One region of the Pseudomonas sp. RP-B7 genome, then DNA from elsewhere that is predicted to be linked to it. Evidence: predicted binding sites of a transcription regulator. Region 1 holds the regulator's gene; the other holds the start of a gene.
What was found. The regulator FliA, encoded in region 1, starts transcription of late flagellar genes. The targets are predictions, from matches to a motif close to CTAAAGTTTNNNNNNNNNNNGCCGNTAA.

Region 1 (11,380 bases):
AGCTGATCGGCCACGAGGAAGTCCAGCAATTGATGGGTTTGCTGGCCAAGGCTTCGCCAAAACTCGCAGAAGAGCTGGTGCCAGGCGTGCTGTCGCTGTCGCAGTTGCTCAAGGTGTTGCAGGCGCTGCTGGCCGAACAGGTGCCGGTGCGCGACATTCGCAGCATCGCCGAGGCCGTCGCCAACAATGCCGCCAAGAGTCAAGATACCGCCGCGCTGGTGGCGGCGGTGCGTGTCGGATTGTCTCGCGCCATCGTGCAAAGCATTGTAGGGACTGAGTCTGAGCTGCCTGTGATCACCTTGGAGCCAAGGTTGGAACAAATATTGCTCAATAGTATTCAGAAGGCAGGACAAGGCCAGGAAGAGGGCGTTCTGCTGGAGCCAAGCATGGCTGAAAAACTGCAGCGTTCGTTGATCGACGCCGCACAACGCCAGGAAATGCAGGGCCATCCGGTGATTCTGCTGGTGGCCGGCCCCGTCCGGGCGATGTTGTCGCGGTTTGGGCGCCTGGCAGTTCCGAATTTGCACGTTTTGGCTTATCAGGAAATTCCTGACAACAAGCAAGTGACTATCGTCGCGACAGTAGGGCCCAACGGCTGAGGTAGTGGGTTATGCAAGTGAAGCGTTTTTTCGCCGCCGATATGCGTCAGGCCATGAAACTGGTGCGTGATGAGCTGGGCGCCGATGCCGCGATTATCGGTAACCGTCGTATTGCCGGCGGTGTCGAGCTGACGGCTGCCCTGGATTACACGCCTTCGGCGCTGGCGCCGCGTGTGCCGAACATGGAACTCGAAGACGAGCTGCGCAAGACCGCCTCGCGCATTGTGTCGGCCCAGGCCGAACTGAGCATGCGCGGCGACAGCGATGCCACCACCAATCGCCAGTTGTTCGCCGGCCTGCCGCTGACCGCTGCGGAGCCCTTGGTTGAGCCCACCTTCACCGAACCACCGCGTCCTGCAGCGCCGCCACCGGCGGGCGCAGTCGACCAGCGTGTGTTCGACTCGATGCGCTTTGAACTCAATGGCCTGCGTGAGCTGCTGGAAGTGCAGCTGGGCTCCCTGGCGTGGACACAGTTGCAAGGCAGCAAGCCGGCCCAGGCCAACCTGTGGCGCCGCCTGCAACGCATTGGCCTGTCCGGCCCGTTGTCCCGCGACCTGCTGGCACTGACCACCGAAATCGAGGAGCCTCGCCAAGCCTGGCGCATGCTGTTGGCGCACCTGGCGCGGATGATCGTCACCCCGGAAATCGAGCCCCTGGAAGAGGGCGGTGTGATCGCCATGGTCGGCCCTGCCGGCATGGGCAAGACCACCACGCTGGCCAAGCTGGCCGCGCGTTATGTGCTCAAGTACGGCGCGCACAACATCGCGCTGGTGAGCATGGACAGCTACCGCATCGGCGCCCAGGAGCAGCTCAAGACCCTGGGCCGTATCCTCAATGTGTCGGTAACCCACGTCGACCCGGGCCAGTCCCTGGCCAACGCCCTCGATCCGCTGCTGCGCAAGCGCGTGGTGCTGATCGACACCGCCGGCCTGCAGGCCAGCGATCCGGCGCTGCGCATGCAACTGGAAAGCCTGGCCGGGCGTGGCATCAAGTCGAAAAATTACCTGGTGCTTGCAACCACCAGCCAGAAACAGGTTCTTACCGCTGCATACCACAGCTACAAACGTTGCGGCCTGGCCGGCTGCATCCTGACTAAACTGGATGAGACGGCGAGCCTGGGCGAAGTATTGAGCCTGGCGATCAGCCATGAATTACCGGTCGCCTACCTGACCGACGGGCCGCGGATCCCGGATGATTTGCATCTGCCGCGCCGTCATCAGTTGGTCAGCCGCGCTGTCAGCGTGCAAATGCAAGAAGAGCCTAGCGAGGAAGCGATGGCCGATATGTTCGCCGACCTCTACCACAACCCGGCAAAGCGGGTGGGTTGAGGGCAGGGCGAACACCGTGAAATGTATCTACATCGTTGGTCTGCAAGCGATTCACGCGGCCAAGCCATGTAGCCTGCGTCTAAGCAAGACAAGGTAAAGAAATAAAATGGGCAGCATGCATCCCGTACAGGTGATCGCGGTGACCGGCGGCAAAGGTGGCGTCGGGAAAACTAACGTGTCAGTGAATTTGTCCCTGGCCCTGGCAGAGCTTGGCCGTCGGGTCATGTTGCTGGATGCTGACCTGGGTCTGGCGAACGTCGACGTTCTGCTGGGGCTGACGCCCAAACACACCCTCGCCGATGTGATCGAGGGCCGCTGCGAGCTGCGTGATGTGCTGCTCCAGGGCCCTGGCGGGATCCGCATCGTACCGGCTGCCTCCGGCACCCAGAGCATGGTGCACCTGAGCCCGGCGCAGCATGCCGGCCTGATCCAGGCGTTCAGCGACATTGGCGACAACCTCGACGTGCTGGTGATCGACACCGCCGCCGGGATCGGCGAGTCGGTGGTCAGCTTCGTGCGCGCCGCGCAGGAAGTCTTGCTGGTGGTCTGCGATGAACCCACCTCGATCACCGATGCCTACGCCCTGATCAAATTGCTTAACCGTGACTACGGCATGAACCGCTTCCGCGTCCTGGCCAACATGGCCCAGAGCCCGCAGGAAGGGCGCAACCTGTTCGCCAAGTTGACCAAGGTCACGGATCGCTTTCTTGATGTCGCCTTACAATACGTAGGCGCAGTTCCCTATGACGAGTGCGTGCGCAAGGCCGTGCAAAAGCAGCGTGCGGTCTATGAAGCGTTCCCTCGTTCGAAGTGCGCACTGGCGTTCAAGGCTATTGCTCAGAAGGTCGATACTTGGCCATTGCCCGCCAATCCCCGGGGGCATCTGGAGTTTTTCGTCGAGCGATTGGTGCATCAGACGAGCGCGGGACCTGTGCTATGACATCCAGCGGCTACAACCTTTACAAGAAGTCGGCACGTGACAGCCAGGGCGAATTGATCGAGCGCTATGCGCCGCTGGTCAAGCGCATCGCCTATCACCTGCTGGCGCGCCTGCCGGCGAGTGTGCAGGTCGAAGACTTGATCCAGGCCGGCATGATCGGCCTGCTTGAAGTGTCGACCAAATACGATGCGAGCAAGGGTGCCAGTTTCGAGACGTACGCGGGCATCCGTATCCGTGGCGCGATGCTCGATGAGGTGCGTAAAGGTGATTGGGCGCCGCGGTCGGTACACCGCAATACGCGCATGGTCAGTGACGCAATTCGTGCAATTGAAGCAAAAACCGGTCGCGACGCTAAAGATCACGAAGTTGCGGCCGAACTCCAATTGAGTCTCGACGATTATTACGGGATTTTGAACGATACCTTGGGCAGCCGCCTGTTCAGCTTCGACGACCTGCTACAGGACGGCGAACACGAAGGGCTGCACGAGGACGGCGCGAGTGCACATCTTGAGCCGTCGCGCGACCTGGAGGATGAACGCTTCCAGGGCGCGTTGGCGGACGCGATTGCCAATTTGCCGGAGCGTGAGCGACTGGTGTTGGCGCTGTACTACGACGAAGAGCTGAACCTCAAGGAAATCGGTGAGGTCCTGGGGGTCAGCGAATCGCGTGTCAGCCAGCTGCATAGCCAGTGCGCAGCCCGCTTGCGGGGGCGGTTGGGAGAGTGGCGCGCGCGCTGACAGGCAGTGTGGGGACACTGCAGACGAGACCGTGAAGGCGTGACGCTTTTGCGGTTTTGCGCCGTGGTGCCCTGGGCAGTCCTTTTTGTGTAACGCCTGTTGATTGAAATGGCGCGTCCAGGTGCTGGGCGCGTTTAAGACTGCTTGGAGGTCGAATTGGACAAGAACATGAAAATCCTCATCGTTGATGACTTCTCAACGATGCGGCGGATCATTAAAAACCTGTTGCGTGACCTTGGGTTCACAAACACGGTCGAGGCGGATGACGGCCTTACGGCGATTCCGATCCTCAACAGCGGGAGCATCGACTTTCTGGTAACCGACTGGAACATGCCGGGCATGACCGGTATCGACCTGCTGCGTCACGTGCGTGCCGACGAAAAGCTGCGCGGCCTGCCCGTGTTGATGGTGACCGCCGAAGCCAAGCGTGAACAGATCATCGAAGCCGCCCAAGCCGGGGTAAACGGTTACGTGGTCAAACCTTTCACTGCATTGGCCTTGAAAGAGAAGATCGAAAAAATCTTCGAACGCATCCACGGCTAATGCCATCGCGGGGGAGCTATGGAGCATAAAGAAACATCACAGGGAGACTTCGAGTCGACCCTGAAAAAGCATGCTCACCAGTTGGTCGACTGCCTTGAGAGAGGCCAGTTCGGCGACGCGGTGCAGTTGATCCATGAGCTCAACCAGACCCGTGACCGCGGCCTGTACCAGGAAGTGGGCAAGCTCACGCGTGAGCTGCATAGTGCGATCGTCAATTTCCAGATCGACCCGCACATGCCCCAGGCCGAAGAGATCTCGCAGATCACCGATGCCACCGAGCGCCTGTCCTATGTGGTCAGGCTGACTGAGGCAGCGGCCAACCGCACCATGGACCTGGTGGAAAACGCCACGCCTCTGGTCAATGGCATGGCCACCGAAGCCCAGGCCTTGAGCCACGACTGGGGTCGCTTCATGCGCCGCGAAGTCGGGGCCGAAGAGTTTCGTGAGTTGGCACGTCGGGTCGAAGGTTTCCTGTCACGCAGTGAGCAGGAAAACCGCATGGTTTCCAGCAACCTCAATGACATTCTGCTGGCCCAGGATTACCAGGACCTCACCGGTCAGGTGATCAAGCGTGTGACCCAATTGGTCACCGAAGTGGAAAGCAATTTGCTCAAATTGGTGCTCATGGCAGGCCAGGTTGACCGTTTTGCCGGCATCGAACATGACCGCGAAGCGATCCTCTCGGAAAAAGATCCACAAAAACATCTCGCCAAGGGTGAAGGTCCGCAGATTCATGCCGATAAACGTGAAGACGTTGTATCGGGTCAAGATGATGTCGATGACCTGTTATCCAGTTTAGGCTTCTAAGGAGCACCCACATGAGCTTCGGCGCCGATGAAGAGATCCTTCAGGATTTCCTTGTAGAGGCCGGCGAAATTTTAGAGCAGTTGTCCGAGCAACTGGTCGAGCTGGAAAGCCGACCGGATGATGCGAACCTGCTCAATGCAATTTTTCGCGGTTTTCATACTGTAAAAGGGGGCGCCGGCTTCCTCCAGCTCCATGAGCTGGTGGAGTGCTGCCACATCGCCGAGAACGTGTTCGACATCCTGCGCAAGGGTGAGCGGCACGTCGACTCGGAGTTGATGGACGTGATTCTCGAAGCACTGGATGCGGTCAACGGCATGTTCAGCCAAGTGCGTGAACGTGCCCCGATCACCGCAGCTACGCCGGAACTGCTGGCCGCCCTGGCGCGCTATGCCGAGCCTGCCGACATGTCGGCGGCACCGGTGGCTGAAGCTGTGCCGGAACCTGTGGCAGAGCCCGAAGCGGACGTGACCGACAGCGAGTTCGAGCAACTGCTCAACTCCCTCAGCGCGGTCAAGGCCGAGGCTGAAGCTCCGGCAGCGCCCGTTGCGGCGCCGACGGGTGAAGACATTACCGACGCTGAATTCGAATCGCTGCTCGACCAGCTGCACGGCAAAGGCCAGTTCGCCGCCGACGCGGTGGCACCTGCCGCGCCGACCGAAACGCCTGCCGAAACGCCAGCCGCCTCGACCAGCACCGACATCACCGACGACGAATTTGAAGCGTTGCTCGACCAGCTGCATGGCAAGGGCACGTTTGCGGCCGACGCCTTGCCCGCCGTCGCAGCCACCGCGCCAACCGCGGCGGCTGCCACGCCTGCTGCCCCTGCCGCACCTGCCGGCGACGGACTGATCTCCGATCACGAGTTCGAGTCGTTGCTGGACGAACTGCACGGCAAAGGCAAGTTCACCGAAGTGGGTGCGACGGCCAAGGTCGCCACGCCAGCGCCAGCAGCGGCGGCGAAAGCTGCGACTCCGGCAGCCGCCAAACCGGCTCCCGCGCCTGCTGCGGCGCCCGCCGCCGCCGCCCCTGCACGTGCCGCGGCACCTGCACCGGCTGGCGCTGAAAAACCTGCCAGTGAAGCCGAAACCACCGTGCGGGTTGATACCGCACGCCTGGACGACATCATGAACATGGTCGGCGAACTGGTGCTGGTGCGTAACCGCCTGGTGCGTCTGGGCCTGAACAGCGGCGACGAGGCCATGCAGAAGGCCGTGTCGAACCTCGACGTGGTCACCGCCGACCTGCAAACCGCCGTGATGAAAACGCGGATGCAGCCGATCAAGAAAGTCTTCGGCCGCTTCCCGCGCCTGGTTCGCGACCTCGCGCGCCAGCTCAAGAAAGAAATCAACCTGGAACTGGTGGGTGAAGAAACCGACCTCGACAAAAACCTTGTCGAGGCCCTGGCCGACCCGCTGGTCCACTTGGTGCGCAACGCCGTCGACCACGGCGTGGAAACCCCGGAAGAACGCGAAGCCTCGGGCAAGTCCCGTGGCGGCAAGGTGATCCTGGCGGCCGAGCAAGAAGGCGACCATATCCTGCTGTCGATTACCGATGACGGCAAAGGCATGGACCCGACCATCCTGCGCAATATCGCGGTCAAGCGTGGCGTGATGGACAAGGACGCCGCCGACCGCCTGACCGACACCGAGTGCTACAACCTGATCTTCGCCCCGGGCTTCTCGACCAAGACCGAGATCTCCGACGTGTCCGGCCGTGGCGTCGGCATGGACGTGGTGAAGACCAAGATCAGCCAGCTCAACGGCTCGATCAATATCTACTCGACCAAGGGCCAGGGCTCGAAGATCGTGATCAAGGTGCCGTTGACCTTGGCGATCATGCCGACGCTGATGGTGATGCTGGGCAACCAGGCGTTCGCCTTCCCGCTGGTCAACGTCAACGAGATCTTCCACCTCGACCTGTCGCGCACCAACGTGGTCGACGGCCAGGAAGTGGTAATCGTGCGTGACAAGGCGTTGCCACTGTTCTACCTCAAGCGCTGGCTGGTGGCTTCGGCTGCCCATGAAGAGCAGCGCGAAGGCCATGTGGTGATTCTTTCCGTGGGCACCCAGCGTATCGGCTTTGTCGTCGATCAACTGGTTGGCCAGGAAGAAGTGGTGATCAAGCCTTTGGGCAAAATGCTGCAGGGAACCCCGGGCATGTCGGGTGCGACCATCACCGGTGACGGTCGGATCGCGCTGATTCTCGATGTTCCGAGCATGCTCAAGCGTTACGCCGCTCGGCGTATTTGATTCTGGTGGGGTAGGGCGGTTCGCCCGCCCCGCCTAACGGAGTGTTTATGGCAGTCAAGGTCCTGGTGGTGGACGATTCGGGTTTCTTCCGCCGCCGCGTCTCGGAAATTCTTTCCGCCGATCCAAGTATCCAGGTGGTCGGCACGGCCACCAACGGCAAAGAGGCGATTGATCAAGCCATTGCGTTGAAGCCGGACGTGATCACCATGGACTACGAGATGCCGATGATGGATGGCATCACGGCAGTTCGACACATCATGCAACGCTGCCCGACCCCGGTATTGATGTTCTCCTCGCTGACGCACGAAGGCGCCCGGGTAACCCTCGATGCGCTGGACGCTGGTGCGGTGGACTTCCTGCCGAAGAATTTCGAAGACATCTCGCGCAACCCCGAGAAGGTCAAGCAACTGCTGTGCGAGAAAGTCCACAGTATTTCCCGCAGCAACCGTCGCAGCCTGTTCAGCGCACCGGCCCCCGCGCCTGCGCCGACACCGGCGGCTGCCGCATCGGCGAGCACGTTCGGTCGCCCGGCACCCGCTCCGGTTGCCCGGCCTGCGGTGGCGGCACCGACGCGTGCTGCGGCCGCCACGGCGTACTCGCCAGCGCCGAAACGCAAAGCCTACAAGTTGGTCGCTATCGGCACCTCCACCGGCGGCCCGGTGGCCTTGCAACGCGTGTTGACGCAGTTGCCGGCCAACTTCCCGGCGCCGATCGTGTTGATCCAACATATGCCAGCGGCCTTCACCAAGGCGTTCGCCGAACGCTTGGACAAGCTGTGCCGCATCAGCGTCAAGGAAGCCGAGGATGGCGACATCCTGCGTCCTGGCCTGGCGCTGCTGGCGCCCGGTGGCAAGCAGATGATGGTGGACGGGCGCGGTGCAATCAAAATCCTGCCGGGCGACGAGCGCCTGAACTACAAACCCTGTGTGGACATCACCTTCGGTTCGGCTGCCAAGTCCTACGGCGACAAAGTTCTGGCGGTGGTCCTCACCGGCATGGGCGCCGACGGCCGTGAAGGCGCGCGCCTGCTCAAGCAGGGCGGCAGCGCGATCTGGGCGCAGGACGAAGCCAGCTGCGTGATCTATGGCATGCCCATGGCCATCGTCAAGGCTGAACTGGCCGACGCCGTGTACAGCCTGGACGACATCGGCAAGCATCTGGTGGAGGCCTGCCTCTAATGGATGTGTTGAGCCTGATCGGCATCACCATGGCGTTTGTCGCAATCATCGGCGGCAACTACCTCGAAGGCGGCCACCTCGGCGCCCTCGCCAACGGTCCGGCTGCGTTGATCGTGATTGGCGGCACCGTGGGCGCCGCGTTGTTGCAGTCGCCGTTGAGCTCCTTCAAGCGCGCCATGCAGATCTTGGTGTGGATCATTTTTCCGCCGCGCGTCGACCTGGCCGGCGGCATCGACCGCGTGGTCAACTGGAGCCTCACCGCCCGCAAGGAAGGCCTGCTGGGCCTGGAAGGCGTGGCCGATGCCGAGCCCGACAGCTACGCGCGCAAAGGCCTGCAATTGCTGGTGGACGGCGCCGAACCGGAAGCGATCCGCAGCATCCTGGAGGTGGATTTCTACACCCAGGAGAGCCGTGACATCAATGCCGCCAAAGTCTTTGAAAGCATGGGCGGCTACGCGCCGACCATCGGCATCATTGGTGCGGTGATGGGCCTGATCCACGTGATGGGCAACCTCGCCGATCCGTCGCAACTGGGCAGCGGGATTGCCGTGGCGTTCGTCGCCACCATCTACGGCGTGGCCAGCGCCAACCTGGTGTTGCTGCCGGTGGCGAGCAAGCTCAAGTCCATTGCCCAGCGCCAGTCGCGTTATCGCGAGATGTTGCTCGAAGGCATCCTGTCGATTGCCGAGGGGGAAAACCCACGCTCCATCGAATTGAAGCTCCAGGGCTTCATGGACTGATGGCGATGGTTATCGATCTGTGGCGCACTGGCCTTTGGTGGCGAGCGAGCAAGCTCGCCCGTCACCACCACAACACGCTCGCCAGCCACAGGGAATTGTGTGTTCAGAGAGGTAACTGCCAGTGAGCCGTCGCCGTCGCGAGCCTGAAGAACACGTCAACCACGAACGTTGGCTGGTGTCCTACGCGGACTTCATCACCTTGTTGTTCGCGTTTTTCGTGGTGATGTACTCCATCTCGTCGATCAACGAAGGCAAGTACAAAGTCATTTCCCAGGCGCTGATCGGGGTGTTCAACGACACCGATCGCGCCCTCAAGCCGATTCCCATTGGCGAAGAGCGGCCCAGGACCGTGACCCCGGCCAAGCCGCTGGTCAACGACAGCGACGAAACCGCCGCCGGCGTCGGTGGCACCAGTGATCCACTCAAGAGCATCGCCGACGACATCAGCGCCGCCTTTGGCGACCTGATCAGTTCCAACCAGATGACCGTGCGCGGCAATGAGTTGTGGGTCGAGATCGAACTCAATTCCAGCCTGCTGTTCGCCAGTGCCGATGCGCTGCCCAGCGACCAGGCGTTCACCATCATCGACAAGGTTGCGGCGATCCTCAAACCGTTCGAGAACCCGATCCACGTCGAGGGCTTTACCGATAATTTCCCGATCAGCACCGCGCAGTACCCGACCAACTGGGAGCTGTCCTCGGCGCGGGCGTCGAGCATCGTGCGCATGCTCGCGATGCAGGGTGTGAACCCCGGACGCCTGGCGTCGGTGGGGTATGGTGAGTTCCAGCCAGTGGCGAATAACGCCACGGTAGAAGGCCGCGCCAAGAACCGCCGGGTAGTGCTGGTGGTATCCCGCAACCTGGATGTGCGCCGCAGCCTGACCGGCACCGGCACCGCCAATGCAACACCGGATGCGGCCTTGAAGCGGGCTGGCACACAAACTGCACCGGCTCCTGCAAAGCCGCCGGTGCGTCAGAGCTCCGTCAATTCTCCGTCACCGGCTCAATAACCTATGCAATGTCTCGGTCGCGCCTGTGCCCACCGGGAGGAACCAACCGAATGAGAGTCTGGGCAGTTGCCAATCAAAAAGGTGGAGTCGGCAAGACCACCACCTCCATCGCCTTAGCCGGCTTGCTGGCCGAGGCGGGCAAGCGTGTGGTCGTGGTCGACCTCGACCCCCACGGCTCGATGACCAGCTACTTCGGCTACGACCCGGATGCGCTGGAACACAGCTGCTACGACCTGTTCCTGCACAAAGGCAGTGTGCCGGCCGACCTGCCGGGGCAACTGCTGCTGCCCACCAGCAACGACAGCATTTCCCTGTTGCCGTCGAGCACCGCGCTGGCCACCCTCGAGCGCCAGTCGCCGGGGCAGAGCGGCCTGGGCCTGGTGATCGCCAAGACCTTGGCGCAACTGTGGCAGGACTTCGACTACGCCATCATCGACAGCCCGCCGTTGCTCGGCGTGCTGATGGTCAACGCCTTGGCGGCCAGCCAGCAACTGGTGATCCCGGTACAGACCGAGCACCTGGCGGTCAAAGGCCTGGAACGCATGGTCAGCACCCTGGCGATGATCAACCGCTCGCGCAAGCAGGCGCTGCCGTACAGCATCGTGCCGACCTTGTTCGACCGCCGTACCCAGGCGTCCCTCGGCACCTTGCGCGTATTGCGCGATGCCTACCCGGACACCATCTGGAACGGCTACATCCCGGTGGACACGCGCCTGCGTGACGCCAGCCGCGCCGGCCTCACGCCGTCACAGTTCGACGGCAAGAGCCGTGGCGTGATGGCCTACCGCGCGCTGCTCAAACACCTGTTGTCCCAGCAACTTGTGGCGCAGGTGGCTTGATGAACCGTCCTGTCGAACTTAAGACCCGGCCACAACTGGCACTGGAATCCTACCTGGATGCCCTGCTGCAGGAGGCGACCGCCGAAGAGTTGCCCGAGCCGATTCTGGTGCTTGAGCCAGAAAGCACGCTGGATGAATTCCAGTTGGCAGTGCTCGAAGAACAAGCCCGTGATGCCCACGTTGCCCCGGTTGTAGCGCCATTTGAGCCCGTGGTGGTCGCCCCGGTGGTGGTCGAGCCGGTGGTCGAAGTGCACCTGCCGCCGAGCATCACGCCACCGCCGGTCACTGGTGATGGTCGCCCAAGCTGGGCTGCCGAGCCGTTCGAGTGCCTGCTGTTCGACGTCGCCGGCTTGACCCTGGCGGTGCCGCTGGTGTGCCTGGGCTCGATCTACTCCTTGGAAGGCCAGGAGT
Region 2 (11,380 bases), on a different contig from region 1:
AGAAACAGTGTGCAGGGGCCGGTATCGAAACGGCTGACCCGAACCAGCGGCGTGTTGCCGATCAGTTCGAGCACGGCGGGGCGTGGGAGGCTGGGCATGGTGTCACCTGTTACGGGTTGACGTAGGTGGGACAACAAAGTGCAAAGCGTGCCTTGGACCATAGGCCGGGATCGCACCGGTCGCAACCGGGCGGCCCGCCGCATGTCTGTTTTTGGCGCATCAGCCGGGTAGCTTGCACACCTGCTGCAAGCGCCTGACCACCGCGTCACTGGCCGCTTGCATCGGCGCGCGCAGCTCGCGGCTGATCAAGCCTTCCAGGGCCAGCGCAGCCTTGACCGGCGCCGGGTTCGGCTCGATAAACATCGTGTTGATCAGCGGCAGCAGTTGGAAGAAGGTCGCACGGGCTTCGGCCAATTGGTTATCCCGCACCTGTTGCCACAGCGCGACGAATTGCTCGGTGTGCACATGGGCCGACGCCGCAATCGCGCCGCTGGCGCCCAGGCACAGCGCGTTGAAGATGTGCAGGTCTTCGCCGCACAACACATCCACCTGACCGCTCGCCAGCAATGCCAGGGTATTGGCCAGGTTGCCGCCACAATCCTTGATCGCGACGATGCGCTCGTGCGCGACGATATTCAGCAAGGTGGCTTGTTCGAAGGTCGCGCCGGTGCGGTAGGGAATGTCGTACAAGATGATCGGCACACTGGACGCATCCGCCACCGTGCGGAAAAACGCCTCCAACCCTGCCTGGGATGGGCGGATATAACTGGGCGCCGGCACCAGCAAACCCGCGACCGGACGCTGGAGGATGGCCTGCTGGAACTGCAGCAATTCAATCTGATTGTTGCCCGACAACCCCATCACCACACGCTGCGCGGGCACCAACTGCAACACCACATCCAGCACCGCCAATTGTTCCTGGCGGCTCAGCGCGGCGGCTTCGCCGGTGGTGGTGCACACCATGATCCCGGCTACATGCTTTGCCAGCAGATGGCTGACCAGGCGGCGCAGGCCGATAAAGTCGATGGCACCGTCCTGGAACGGCGTGACCACGGGAACCCAGATACCTTGAAACGCTGACATGCACTTTCTCCTGATGATTGACCGATCAAGTCACCGTCAGAAGGGCAGAGGCAATTGTGCAGAGGGGGGAGACCGTCGCGCTCAATGTCCTGTCAGCTCATCTGACGGGACAGCGCGCCCCGGTCACATGAGCGACTGTTTCTTCGATTTGAGGGCGTGCGCCACGCAACCTTGCGCCTTGGCCACGGAGCCAATGACGGAAAGGTTAACCAGCGACTTAGCAGACATGAATTGTCACACCCTGAATGAGGCGCTCATCTTCAGGGGATGTGAACGAATGTGTCAAGCCCCGGCGACGGCGGCTTCAATCGCGGCAATGTCGATCTTGGTCATGCCCATCATCGCGTCAAAAGCGCGCTTGGTGGTGGCCGGGTTGGGGTGGGTGACCGCTGCGGTCAGTGCCCGTGGCGTGATCTGCCACGACAGCCCCCACTTGTCCTTGCACCAGCCACAAGCGCTGGCCTGGCCGCCGTTATCGATGATGGCGTGCCAGTAGCGATCTGTTTCGGCCTGGTCATCGGTGGCCACCTGAAACGAGAACGCTTCGCTGTGGGGGAAGGCCGGTCAGCCGTTGAGGCCCAGGCAGGGGATGCCCATGACGGTGAACTCGACGGTCAGCACATCGCCTTGCCTACCTGCCGGGTAGTCGCCGGGGGCGAGGTGTACCGCTTGCACGGCGCTGTCGGGGAAGGTCTTGGCGTAGAAGGTTGCGGCTTCCAGGGCGGTGCCGTTGTACCAGAGGCAGAGGAGTGGAGTCACAATTGTTGCCCGAGCAGCCCAAATGCCGTTAACCAGCCACACACTTATGGGGTTCTGGTATCAGTCCTATGCGATTCACCCGGTTTATCCATCAATGCGTGAGCAGGTAGTTTGCTCTCAAAGCAATCACGCACTGATTTTTCGGGAGACTCCGCACGATGAGATCCACACTGAAAACCAGCCTCATGGCGGCGATGATCGGCATGTCCGGCGCTGAACTCCAGGCGGCAGACTACAAGATGGCCTGTAGATAGCCGCCAACGTCTACACCCCGGCGAACTATGACGCGGCTAAGAAATGGCCTGGTACGGCGCAACGGCTACCAGGACTCCCAAGTCGCGACCATCCAGGAGCGCCTGCAACAAGCCTCGGCCGCCCGCGCCCAGGAAGCCGGCGGTGGCGCAGTGGTGTACACCGGCGACGTCAAATTGACCGATGAACAAGTCGCCAAACTGCCGTATGACCTGTATCGCCAAGGCTTTGAGTATTACGGCAAGACCCACGCGCACCCGAATTCAACCTTCAAGTACACCTTGAGCAGTCTGCTGGACCTGATGAGCTTCGACGCCACCGACCAGATCGGGTTGATCGACAAACCGCTGCTAATGATCGCAGGCAGCAAGGCCGACAGCCTTTACATGTCTGAGCAAGCCTTCGCCAAGGCCACCGGTACCCAGGACAAGCAGTTGTTCAAGATCGAGGGTGCCACGCACATCGAGACCTATTGGGCGCCCGCTCGGCGTGGCATACGCATCGGGCGGGGCAGCGTTTGGTGGTGATGTCGGGCGTGGGGTTGACCCAGGAGTGGGGCAAACCTGCGCAGCGCATCCAGCACATTCAGAGGCGTGTGATATGGCTGCCCCTTGGCGAGAGGCAGCGCGCATTACTGCAAAGGCACATAAATATCGGTCTGCCATTGATCCTGCGGTGTCTCGGGGAAAATGCTCAGATACTCGAAGAACAGCGGCTGGTCCCGCAGCTCCTCGCCGCTGGTAGGCAGCCAGTCGCGATAGATCGGATAGATCGATTCGCCGATATGATCCGGCGAGCCCACGTGACGCACCACCACGCAACGCCCGCCAGGGATAACCCGCTCGGTTACGCCGAACTCATTCGCGGCGACGGCCTCGTGAATCTCGCCGCAGATTGCAAACCGGAACTCTTCGGCCGGGGTCGTATCGGGGTTGCCGAACGGAATACCAAAGCTGCGACTGGAGGCCACCGGCGACTGCCCGCTCTGCATGCGCCATTCGATAAATTTACGCACGCTCTCTCCCACGAGCGCGGGCGCTCCGCGATGCTCCAAGGCTGCAACCCGGACTGCGCAAAACTCGACGATTCGTATCTGCATGATGATGTTCCTGGAAAAATGAGGGATGGTGAACACCGCACTCCAGACCTGCCAATTCGGTTGTTTCCTGAAGGCACTCGGCGTCGTACCGAACGCGCGCCTGAACGCCCTGGAAAACGCTTCGGGGCTTTCGAAACCCGCACCGAACGCGGCGTCCAGCACCGAGTAGTCCGCGCCGGAAGACAAGCAATGCGCTGCGCGTCGTAGTCGCATCAGTTGCACATAACGCGAAACAGGCACGCCAACGAACGCGGTGAATTGTCGGTGGAAGTGAAACGCCGAAAAATTCGCGACCTGGCTTAACGTGTTCACCGACAAGTCACCTTCAAGATTGGCGTCGATGTAGGCGAGCACCAGGTCGAAGCGTTTTGTGTAGGCGGCGTTGCTCGGCAAGTCAGGCACTGGATGGAGGCTCCGGAAGATACGGTAGGCAGTAGAGTCGACGAGATCGGCGTGCCCGTGCCTAGCCGTGTTTGCTCAGGTCGCAATTGAATTGACGGATCGCTTATTCGGGAATTCCGCTCACCGTATGCACTACGCGCATTGCACAAGGAGGTCGCGCCCCTTGCGGTTCGACCTGCTCGCATTGCTTCAGCAACGGATAGGCATCGGCAAACTTCATAGCCGCCACCTGTTCGGGGTGCTGCTGCGAAACAAAACAGTGCTCGAACCGGAAGGCGGCATACACCTCGGGCAGCAAGGCCGGGTAGTCGTAAACCTCGTCGACGATACTCTTCAACATCTGGGACATCGGCCCGTTGACCGCAGGGGAAATCCTGGAGAGCAGCTCATCCTTGGCGACGCCCGCTTGCCTGGCCTCAATAGCTTGTTTCGACGCACCGATGGAGGCCTGCATTCCCTGCGGAAACGGACAATCAGACGCCGCCCATGCAGAGGCCGACGCCATGCAACTCAGAACAGTGAAAACAGCGGCCATCCTTGCCATGAATTTTCCTCGGTTGTCGCAAGCGTTGTCGAAATAGGCTGCGGATTTTAACGGATGTTGGTTGATGATGGGGTTCCGTTGAACGGGTTCGTTTTGGGCTGCGTTCTGGCTCTCATGGCGGGCGAGAATCGGCCAAGAGCGGACACCAACAGCGTCTACGAAAGCCGGGGCGATTCACTCTCGGTTGAAAGCAGCCTGTCAATAACGGGGAAACTCCCTAAAACAGCATCCATCCGTCACATCCCAGCTTTAGCCCCGGCCCAACCTGCCGATAACCCTACTATTCGCATGCCTATACCTGCCCACCCTTGATCGAGTCGACCACATGAACCCACTTACCCTTCTAAAAAAAGCCCGGGCCGATCGTCAAGGCACCGCCACGCTCACCAGTACTGCCAACGACCTGGACGCCGCACTCACCGCCTTACGCATCACCCCCACCCTGATCACCGGCTTTATCTCGCCGCATCTGGACATCGACGTAATCGCCGCCAAGCTCAAACGCCGCTTCCCCCAATCCACCATCAGCCTCTGCACCACCTCCGGCGAACTCTGCAATGCGCCCAATTCGTTGTATTGCGCCACCGGCGATCGCTGGGATCGGATCGTGTTGCAGTTGTTCGACGACAGTCTGATCGCCTCGGCCGAGGTGGCGATGGTGCCGTTGGAGTGTGAGGACATTCGCGGTGGCGGTAAGCGGTTGGGAATGCAGGAGCGAATTGCCAAGTTGGTGTCCAATATCAAGCGAGTGCAGGTACGCACGTCGATTGATCATCGCGATACGTTGGCGTATGTGGTGTTCGACGGGTTGTCGGCGTCGGAGTCGTTTTTTATGGAGGCGCTTTATGAGTCGGGGCGGTTTCCGTGTTTGTTTGTAGGGGGATCGGCCGGGGGTAAGTCGGATTTCCAGAAGACGCTGATTCATGACGGTCAGCGCAGCTATCAGAACCATGCACAGATTGTGTTCCTGAAGACGGCGGCGCATGTGCGATTTGGGGTGTTCAAGAGCCAGAACTTTAAACCGGCGGATTTGACCTTCAGTGTGCTGACCGCGTCGGTTGAGGACCGCACGATTGACCAGGTGATCGACAGCAACGGCAATATCAAGAGCATGGTGCAAGCACTGTGTGATGCTTTCAGTTGCGCGCCCCAGGCGCTGGAGTCGAAGCTGGCGGACTATTCGTTTGCGATTCGGGTGGGCAGTGAGTTGTTTGTACGATCCATCGCGCGTATCGATTATGAGCAGCAGATCGTGCAGTTGTTTTGCGACGTGGCGCCGGGCGAGGAATTGGTGATGGTGCGGCGTACGCCGTTGCGTGAGGCGACGCGCCTGGACTATGAGCAGTTCCTGCGCGGCAAGGGTGGCCAGCCGGTGGCGGGGATTTTGAATGACTGCATTTTGCGCCGGCTGAACAACGGCGCCGAGCTGGGCAGCATGGCCGGCATTTTTGGTGATGTACCGTTGGCGGGTTTTTCGACCTTTGGGGAGATTTTGGGCTTGAACCTGAATCAGACGTTGACGGCGATTTTCTTCTTTCGGGTGGCCAAGGGTGCGAGTTTCAGTGATGAGTACGTGGACAATTTCATCGCCCATTACGGCGAGTTCAAGGCATTTTTCCTACGGCGCCAGGTGAAGAAGTTGGCGGGGTTGAACCATGTGGTGGTCAAGCAGATTACCGCGTTCAAGAACAATGACTTCAGCAATACCCTCAATACCCGTGGGCTGGACCGCAATATCCTGCCGGTGTTCGAAGGCTTGGCAGACTTAGGCATGGTGTTGGCCCATGCCGAGCGTCAGCAGGAGGACATCGCCGCGCAGCTCAAGCATTACTCGGGTGAGTTGCACGCGTCGATGGATGAACTGGTGGGTACGATCGACCAGCAGAACGCCGTGTCTGCCCAGGCCGGAACAACGGTGGAAGGGCTTTCCAGCCAGGCGGATGTGGCGGTAGAAGGTGCGCGCACGCTGGCCGGGTCGAGTTTGCGTATCCAGTCGATTGTGCAGGTGATCCAGCAGATCGCCGGGCAGACCAACCTGCTGGCGCTTAACGCCGCCATTGAAGCGGCGCGCGCGGGCGACCTGGGCCGGGGTTTTGCGGTGGTGGCGGATGAAGTGCGCAAACTGGCGGAAATCACCCGTAAGAATGCGGCGGAAATCGGCGTGGATATTGACCTGCTGTCCAGTGAGATCCAGCGCGTTGCCCAACAGATCGAAGACCAATCCACCGGCGTCGGCGCGTTGCGCGAAATGCTCGATGCACTGGAGGCATCGAGCCGCGCGACCGAGGGTACGGCGCAACGCACTAAAACCATTGCGGATACGTTGACCGGGCTCACCCATGCCTAGGCGCAAGCCGAGTCGCCAGGGCTACAACGCTCATTGGCAATAAAGCGTTTTTACACACTGTGGGTCGATTGCAGTCGTTCATGACAGTCTGCAATCGGCCAAAAGCGGACAATGATTGAAAAATAAATCTGAGATGGTTCCCTTTTAGATGATGCGCATGTTGAGGATGCAGAATGGCTAGCTGTTGTCGAGGTGCGTAGGGCGCGCTTGACCACTCCCCAGAGTGCCAAAAAACAGAACAGCTGGGTTCGCGGTGGGAGTTTTCGATTGCTACCGCCTTCACAAGCTGGTGTATTGGTCTACGCTGAGGCGGCAAAAGGCCACTGCCTACTCAGGGTTCTAGGATGACGTGCGCCATATCTAAGGCCGCCCCTTGGCTTGTTCCCTAACGTTTCCTCTCCACGGATGCGAGACATGATTGAATCGATCACCCTTTCCGGCATAGCAACCTACAGCCCTGTAACCCCCGAAACGATTCAAAACCTGAAGGCTGTGAACTACTTCTACGGTGCAAACGGAGCAGGCAAGACGACGATCAGCAGGCTGATAAACAACCCAGCGCTTTCAGCTACCTCCAGGGTCACGTGGGCGAAGGGCGATCCGATTCCGGCAATGGTCTACAACAACGATTTCATCGCTTCGAATTTCACTGACTCGACGCAGTTCAAAGGTGTGTTTACGCTGGGCCAGGCCGAGCAGTCGCAACTTGATCACCTGGAAGAGCTCAAGAAGGAAAGAGACCGCCACGCGCTATTCAAAACCAGAGCGCAAGAAAACCTGAATGGCCCAGACGGTAAGAGCGGGAAGATCGCCGAAAAAAATGCCCTGGAAGAAAAGCTTGTAGGACGGTGTTGGGAACAAAAGCAGAAGCACGATGATGAGTTTCACGGGGCTTTTAAAGGCCTAAGAAATAACCGGGAGGCCTTCAAAAATAGGGTTTTGCAGGAGAGCAAAAGTAACACCTCCCAGTTGGTTGATATCGAAGACCTGCGCAAACGCGCAAGCGTACTTTATGGTGACGCACCATTACCCATGAATGCTGTCTCCGATCTTGACCTGTCTCGCTTGGTCGCGCTTGAGCAAAACACTGTCCTGGGTAAGAAAGTCGTCGGCAAAGAGGATGTCAATATATCTGCGATGATCCAGCACTTGGGAAACAGTGACTGGATTAGACAAGGTATGAAGTACTTGGGCCATACCGACGATGACTGTCCTTTCTGTCAACAGAAATTGCCGCATGAATTCGAAAAAAGCCTTGAGGATTATTTCGACGAAACATTCGAAGCTGAAACTAGAGCTCTTTCGCAGTTTCGGGATACTTATTACGCAATAGCAGATGGTCTGTTAGCCCAGGCTCAAATAATCCTGGCCACGGATTGTTCGCATCTAGATAAAGAGAAACTTGATCTTGAATTGCAGGCCCTGAATGCAATCATGTTGGTGAACAGGCAACGCATCGACCACAAGGTGGCTAGCCCCAGTGTTGCCGTGGAGCTGGCAGGTCTTGCAGAGATTCCACTTAGAGTTTCTGAGCTGATCAATTCAGCTAACCTCAAGGTATCTGAACATAATCGTCTTGTTTCAGGGTTCTCCGTTGAGCAGAATAAGTTAACAGATGCAGTATGGCGGTATCTTCTTGATGTTGAACTTAAAGACACTCTTGCTGATTACACTAAAGATGTGGGTCGTGTCGGCAAAGCAATTGATGGCATCACTGCAAGCGTGGATAAAGCGACGGTAGATATATCCACAGCTGACGCAGAAATTGCAAAGATTGAAACTTTGCTGACAAGTGTGAAACCTACTGTCATTGCGATCAATAAAATCCTGAAAGACTTTGGGTTTCGGAGCTTCTCCCTAGATCCTGCGTGTGCCGATAATTCATATCGCCTGATCAGAAGCGATGGAACTGATGCTAAAGCAACGCTCAGCGAAGGCGAAAAGACCTTCGTTACTTTCCTGTACTTCTATCACTTGCTTAGGGGAAGTATCTCGACCTCAGGTATCAGTACTGATCGAATAGTCGTCATTGATGACCCGGTTTCAAGCCTGGATAGCGATGTGCTGTTCATCGTGAGCAGTTTGATCAAAAAGCTCTTTCACGAGGTTCGCCAGAAGGGCAATAACCTAAAACAGATCTTTATCCTGACCCATAACGTCCACTTTCATAAAGAAATTACCTTTAATCCCCAGAGGACTGGAGATGCTTCTATTAAGGATGAGACGTTTTGGGTAGTACGCAAGCCCGATCATTTCTCGAAGATTGAGTGCTTTGAGAATAATCCCATTAAGACGTCCTACCAGTTGCTGTGGGCAGAGTTGACGAAAAAACCATTGCCGGCGCTTACCATTCAAAATACCATGCGTAGGATCTTGGAGAATTACTTCAAGATTCTAGGAAACATAGATACGCATGTCATCATCGACAAGTTCGAAGGGCAAGAGAAGGTTCAATGTCAATCATTAATTAGCTGGGTGAACGACGGATCCCACTATTCGCCAGATGATCTCTACGTGGCAATAAGCGATGGTATGGCACACAGCTATATGAAGATCTTCTTCAAGGTCTTTAAGGCTATGGAACATATGCCTCATTATAAAATGATGATGGGCCGAGACTTTGTCGATTTAGATCCTGTAGAGGATGAACCAGAAGATGAGGCGTTGTTCGGAAATGTTGGCGGCACTGCAGTTGGGGAGGATGCACTTATCGTTGTTTCAGGGGAGTCTGGTGACGTAGGCGCTGTCGAGCCATTGCGCACTGCTGCGTCCTTGGTAATCCCCATTGTAGCGCAGTCTCCTAAGCCATTCTCAGCTGGGGCCGATGGTTCGGGTACTGATATCCCATTCTGAGTCGCTTGATCATGAGCCGGCGTGCTTGGTGGTACGCCGGTTCAAGAGCTTCTGCCTCGGTGCGATAATCGCCATATCTATATGAATTGTCCCGGGCTCTGTAGGGGCCTCCAAATCTCAAAATAGAGCCTTGGTGAACGTCTGCTTCTGGCCGAAATCCGCCCCTCAACACCGCAGCGTTTTCGTCCGGAAAAAAACGCCATTCATAAATGTCTGAAAGAGGGCGCGCAGGCACCCACCTCAAGGACGATACAACCCTGTCGCATTCCGCCAGTACAAGGTTTGCTCGAACTGAAAGCTAATGAGAAAGAGCGCCGAACACGACTGGAATATGGATTGAGCGAGTTTATCCAAATCTTCCATTGCCGATTCCCCCTCTGGTTCGGGCCCTTTGATTCTAATGGTGCAACGCACAGCGACAGGGAAGTCGATCCCCATTTTATGCTCGGCATAAATCGTTGGGTCATCGCGTACGCCATGGGTGCTCAATTTGAGTCCCGAGGTAAATTCAGCGTACAGCCCATTTGCTGTGACCTCGATTTCCAGAGCACCAGCCTGCGCAAGTGCTTTGCTCAGCGTCGAAATGGTGAGCGTACTGTCAGCTTCCAGGCACAGATCAAGACTCATGAATCGTTCCTCTTCCTTGGCAACACAAAGCGGTGGCCGGTCAACATGCAAATGTCCTTGTGCGCTCGCACCCAACTAGCCCGCTGGCGCATGCAGACGAACGTAGTAATTGTCGAACTCGCCGCTTTCGACGAACTGGAAACCGTGGCGGGTGTAAAAACGATTCGAGGCACTCTGTTTCAGCGCGCCGACTTTAATTGGTAGTGCAACGGCATCCGCTTCGTTGAATAGCTGGGCCAGTACCGCAGAGCCGATGCCCGACCCTTGTGCGTTGGGTCGCACATACAAGTGGTCGAGCAACCATTCGCTCGGACGCTGTCGGACCACTACAAAGCCGACCTTTTCTCCCGACACTTCGATATAGCGCGTGTCGCGGGCTTCAAAACTGCCAACAAACCGCTCGCGGGCACGCACCGGATCGAAGCGTCCGACCTGCTCCAGGCTGTCGCGCATGGCTTCAATTCGAATGGCAACGAGATCGTCCAGGTCGCTGTGTTGTGCAGGGACTAACAGGGCAGGGGGATTGGGGGTGATAGGCATAGTTGCACGCGAGGTTCCATCCTGGGGTGGCCAGTATAGGGGCTATTCAGAAACGCGTGCGTTGGGACTGCAATGGCTCCAACGCATGCGTTTCCGGGCGGGTAGCCGTAGGTCGGAGCGCGGTCAGAAGGTGTATTTGGCGGTGACGCCGAAGCTGCGCGGGTTGCCGTAGGTGTCGGTGGAACCCCAGGTCGGACTGGTGGCAATGGCCGAATAGTAGGTGCGGTCGAAGATGTTGTTCACGTTCAGTTGCAGGTCCAGGTGCTTGTTGAGCTGGTAAGCGGCCATCACGTCGGCCACGGCGTAGCTGCCTTGTTCCAGGCGATAGGTGCTGCCGTTTGCGAGGGCGACATCGTTGTACATGCGGCTCTGCCAGTAGAGGTTGCCGCCGACCCGCAGTTTTTCCAGGGGGCCCTGGAAGCGGTACGAGGTGGTCAGCTTGAACAGGCGTTCCGGGGTATCGGTGTCGAAGCGCTGGTTTTTGTTGCTGGCGCTGTCTTTGACGTAGTGCGCACGGGTGTAGGTAAAGCCGCCGCCGACTTGCCAGTTTTCGGTGAGGGCGCCTTGCAGTTCCAGGTCGATACCTTGGCTGCGCACCAGGCCGGAGGCTTCGGAGCAGCTCTGTTGCGGGCAGCCTGCCTGGGTCGCAGGATCGGTCGCACGGTTTTTCTGGTCGATCTGGAACACCGCCAGGCTGGCGTTCAGCGCACCGTTGAAGTACTCGCCCTTGATGCCCATCTCGTAGTTTTCACCAACGATGGGTTCCAGCACCTTACCGGAAAAATCCTTGTTGCTTTGCGGGGTGAAGATGTCGGTGTAGCTGGCGTAGACCGAGTGGTGGTCGTCGAGGTCGTAGATCACACCGGCATAGCGC

Region 2: the regulator FliA is predicted to act here: its motif matches at 4,387-4,414, upstream of OPU96_RS04350 (methyl-accepting chemotaxis protein).

The regions. Positions count from the first base shown of each region.
Region 1 is NZ_JAPFHC010000002.1:86,281-97,660, reverse strand. It holds gene flhA (flagellar biosynthesis protein FlhA) at 1-599, shown strand, start outside; gene flhF (flagellar biosynthesis GTPase FlhF) at 611-1,927, shown strand; gene fleN (flagellar synthesis regulator FleN) at 2,034-2,867, shown strand; gene fliA (RNA polymerase sigma factor FliA) at 2,864-3,604, shown strand; gene OPU96_RS03210 (chemotaxis response regulator CheY) at 3,773-4,147, shown strand; gene OPU96_RS03205 (protein phosphatase CheZ) at 4,166-4,954, shown strand; gene OPU96_RS03200 (chemotaxis protein CheA) at 4,966-7,203, shown strand; gene OPU96_RS03195 (protein-glutamate methylesterase/protein-glutamine glutaminase) at 7,251-8,381, shown strand; gene OPU96_RS03190 (flagellar motor protein) at 8,381-9,121, shown strand; gene motD (flagellar motor protein MotD) at 9,243-10,130, shown strand; gene OPU96_RS03180 (ParA family protein) at 10,181-10,969, shown strand; gene OPU96_RS03175 (CheW domain-containing protein) at 10,969-11,380, shown strand, end outside.
Region 2 is NZ_JAPFHC010000003.1:18,986-30,365, forward strand. It holds gene OPU96_RS04315 (pyridoxal-phosphate dependent enzyme) at 1-98, opposite strand, end outside; gene dapA (4-hydroxy-tetrahydrodipicolinate synthase) at 220-1,083, opposite strand; partial or broken gene OPU96_RS04325 (VOC family protein) at 1,366-1,845, opposite strand; partial or broken gene OPU96_RS04330 (alpha/beta hydrolase) at 2,139-2,579, shown strand; partial or broken gene OPU96_RS04335 ((R)-mandelonitrile lyase) at 2,570-2,671, shown strand; gene OPU96_RS04340 (AraC family transcriptional regulator) at 2,726-3,595, opposite strand; gene OPU96_RS04345 (hypothetical protein) at 3,699-4,139, opposite strand; gene OPU96_RS04350 (methyl-accepting chemotaxis protein) at 4,465-6,486, shown strand; gene OPU96_RS04355 (AAA family ATPase) at 6,901-9,339, shown strand; gene OPU96_RS04360 (hypothetical protein) at 9,580-9,966, opposite strand; gene OPU96_RS04365 (GNAT family N-acetyltransferase) at 10,042-10,506, opposite strand; gene OPU96_RS04370 (TonB-dependent siderophore receptor) at 10,630-11,380, opposite strand, start outside.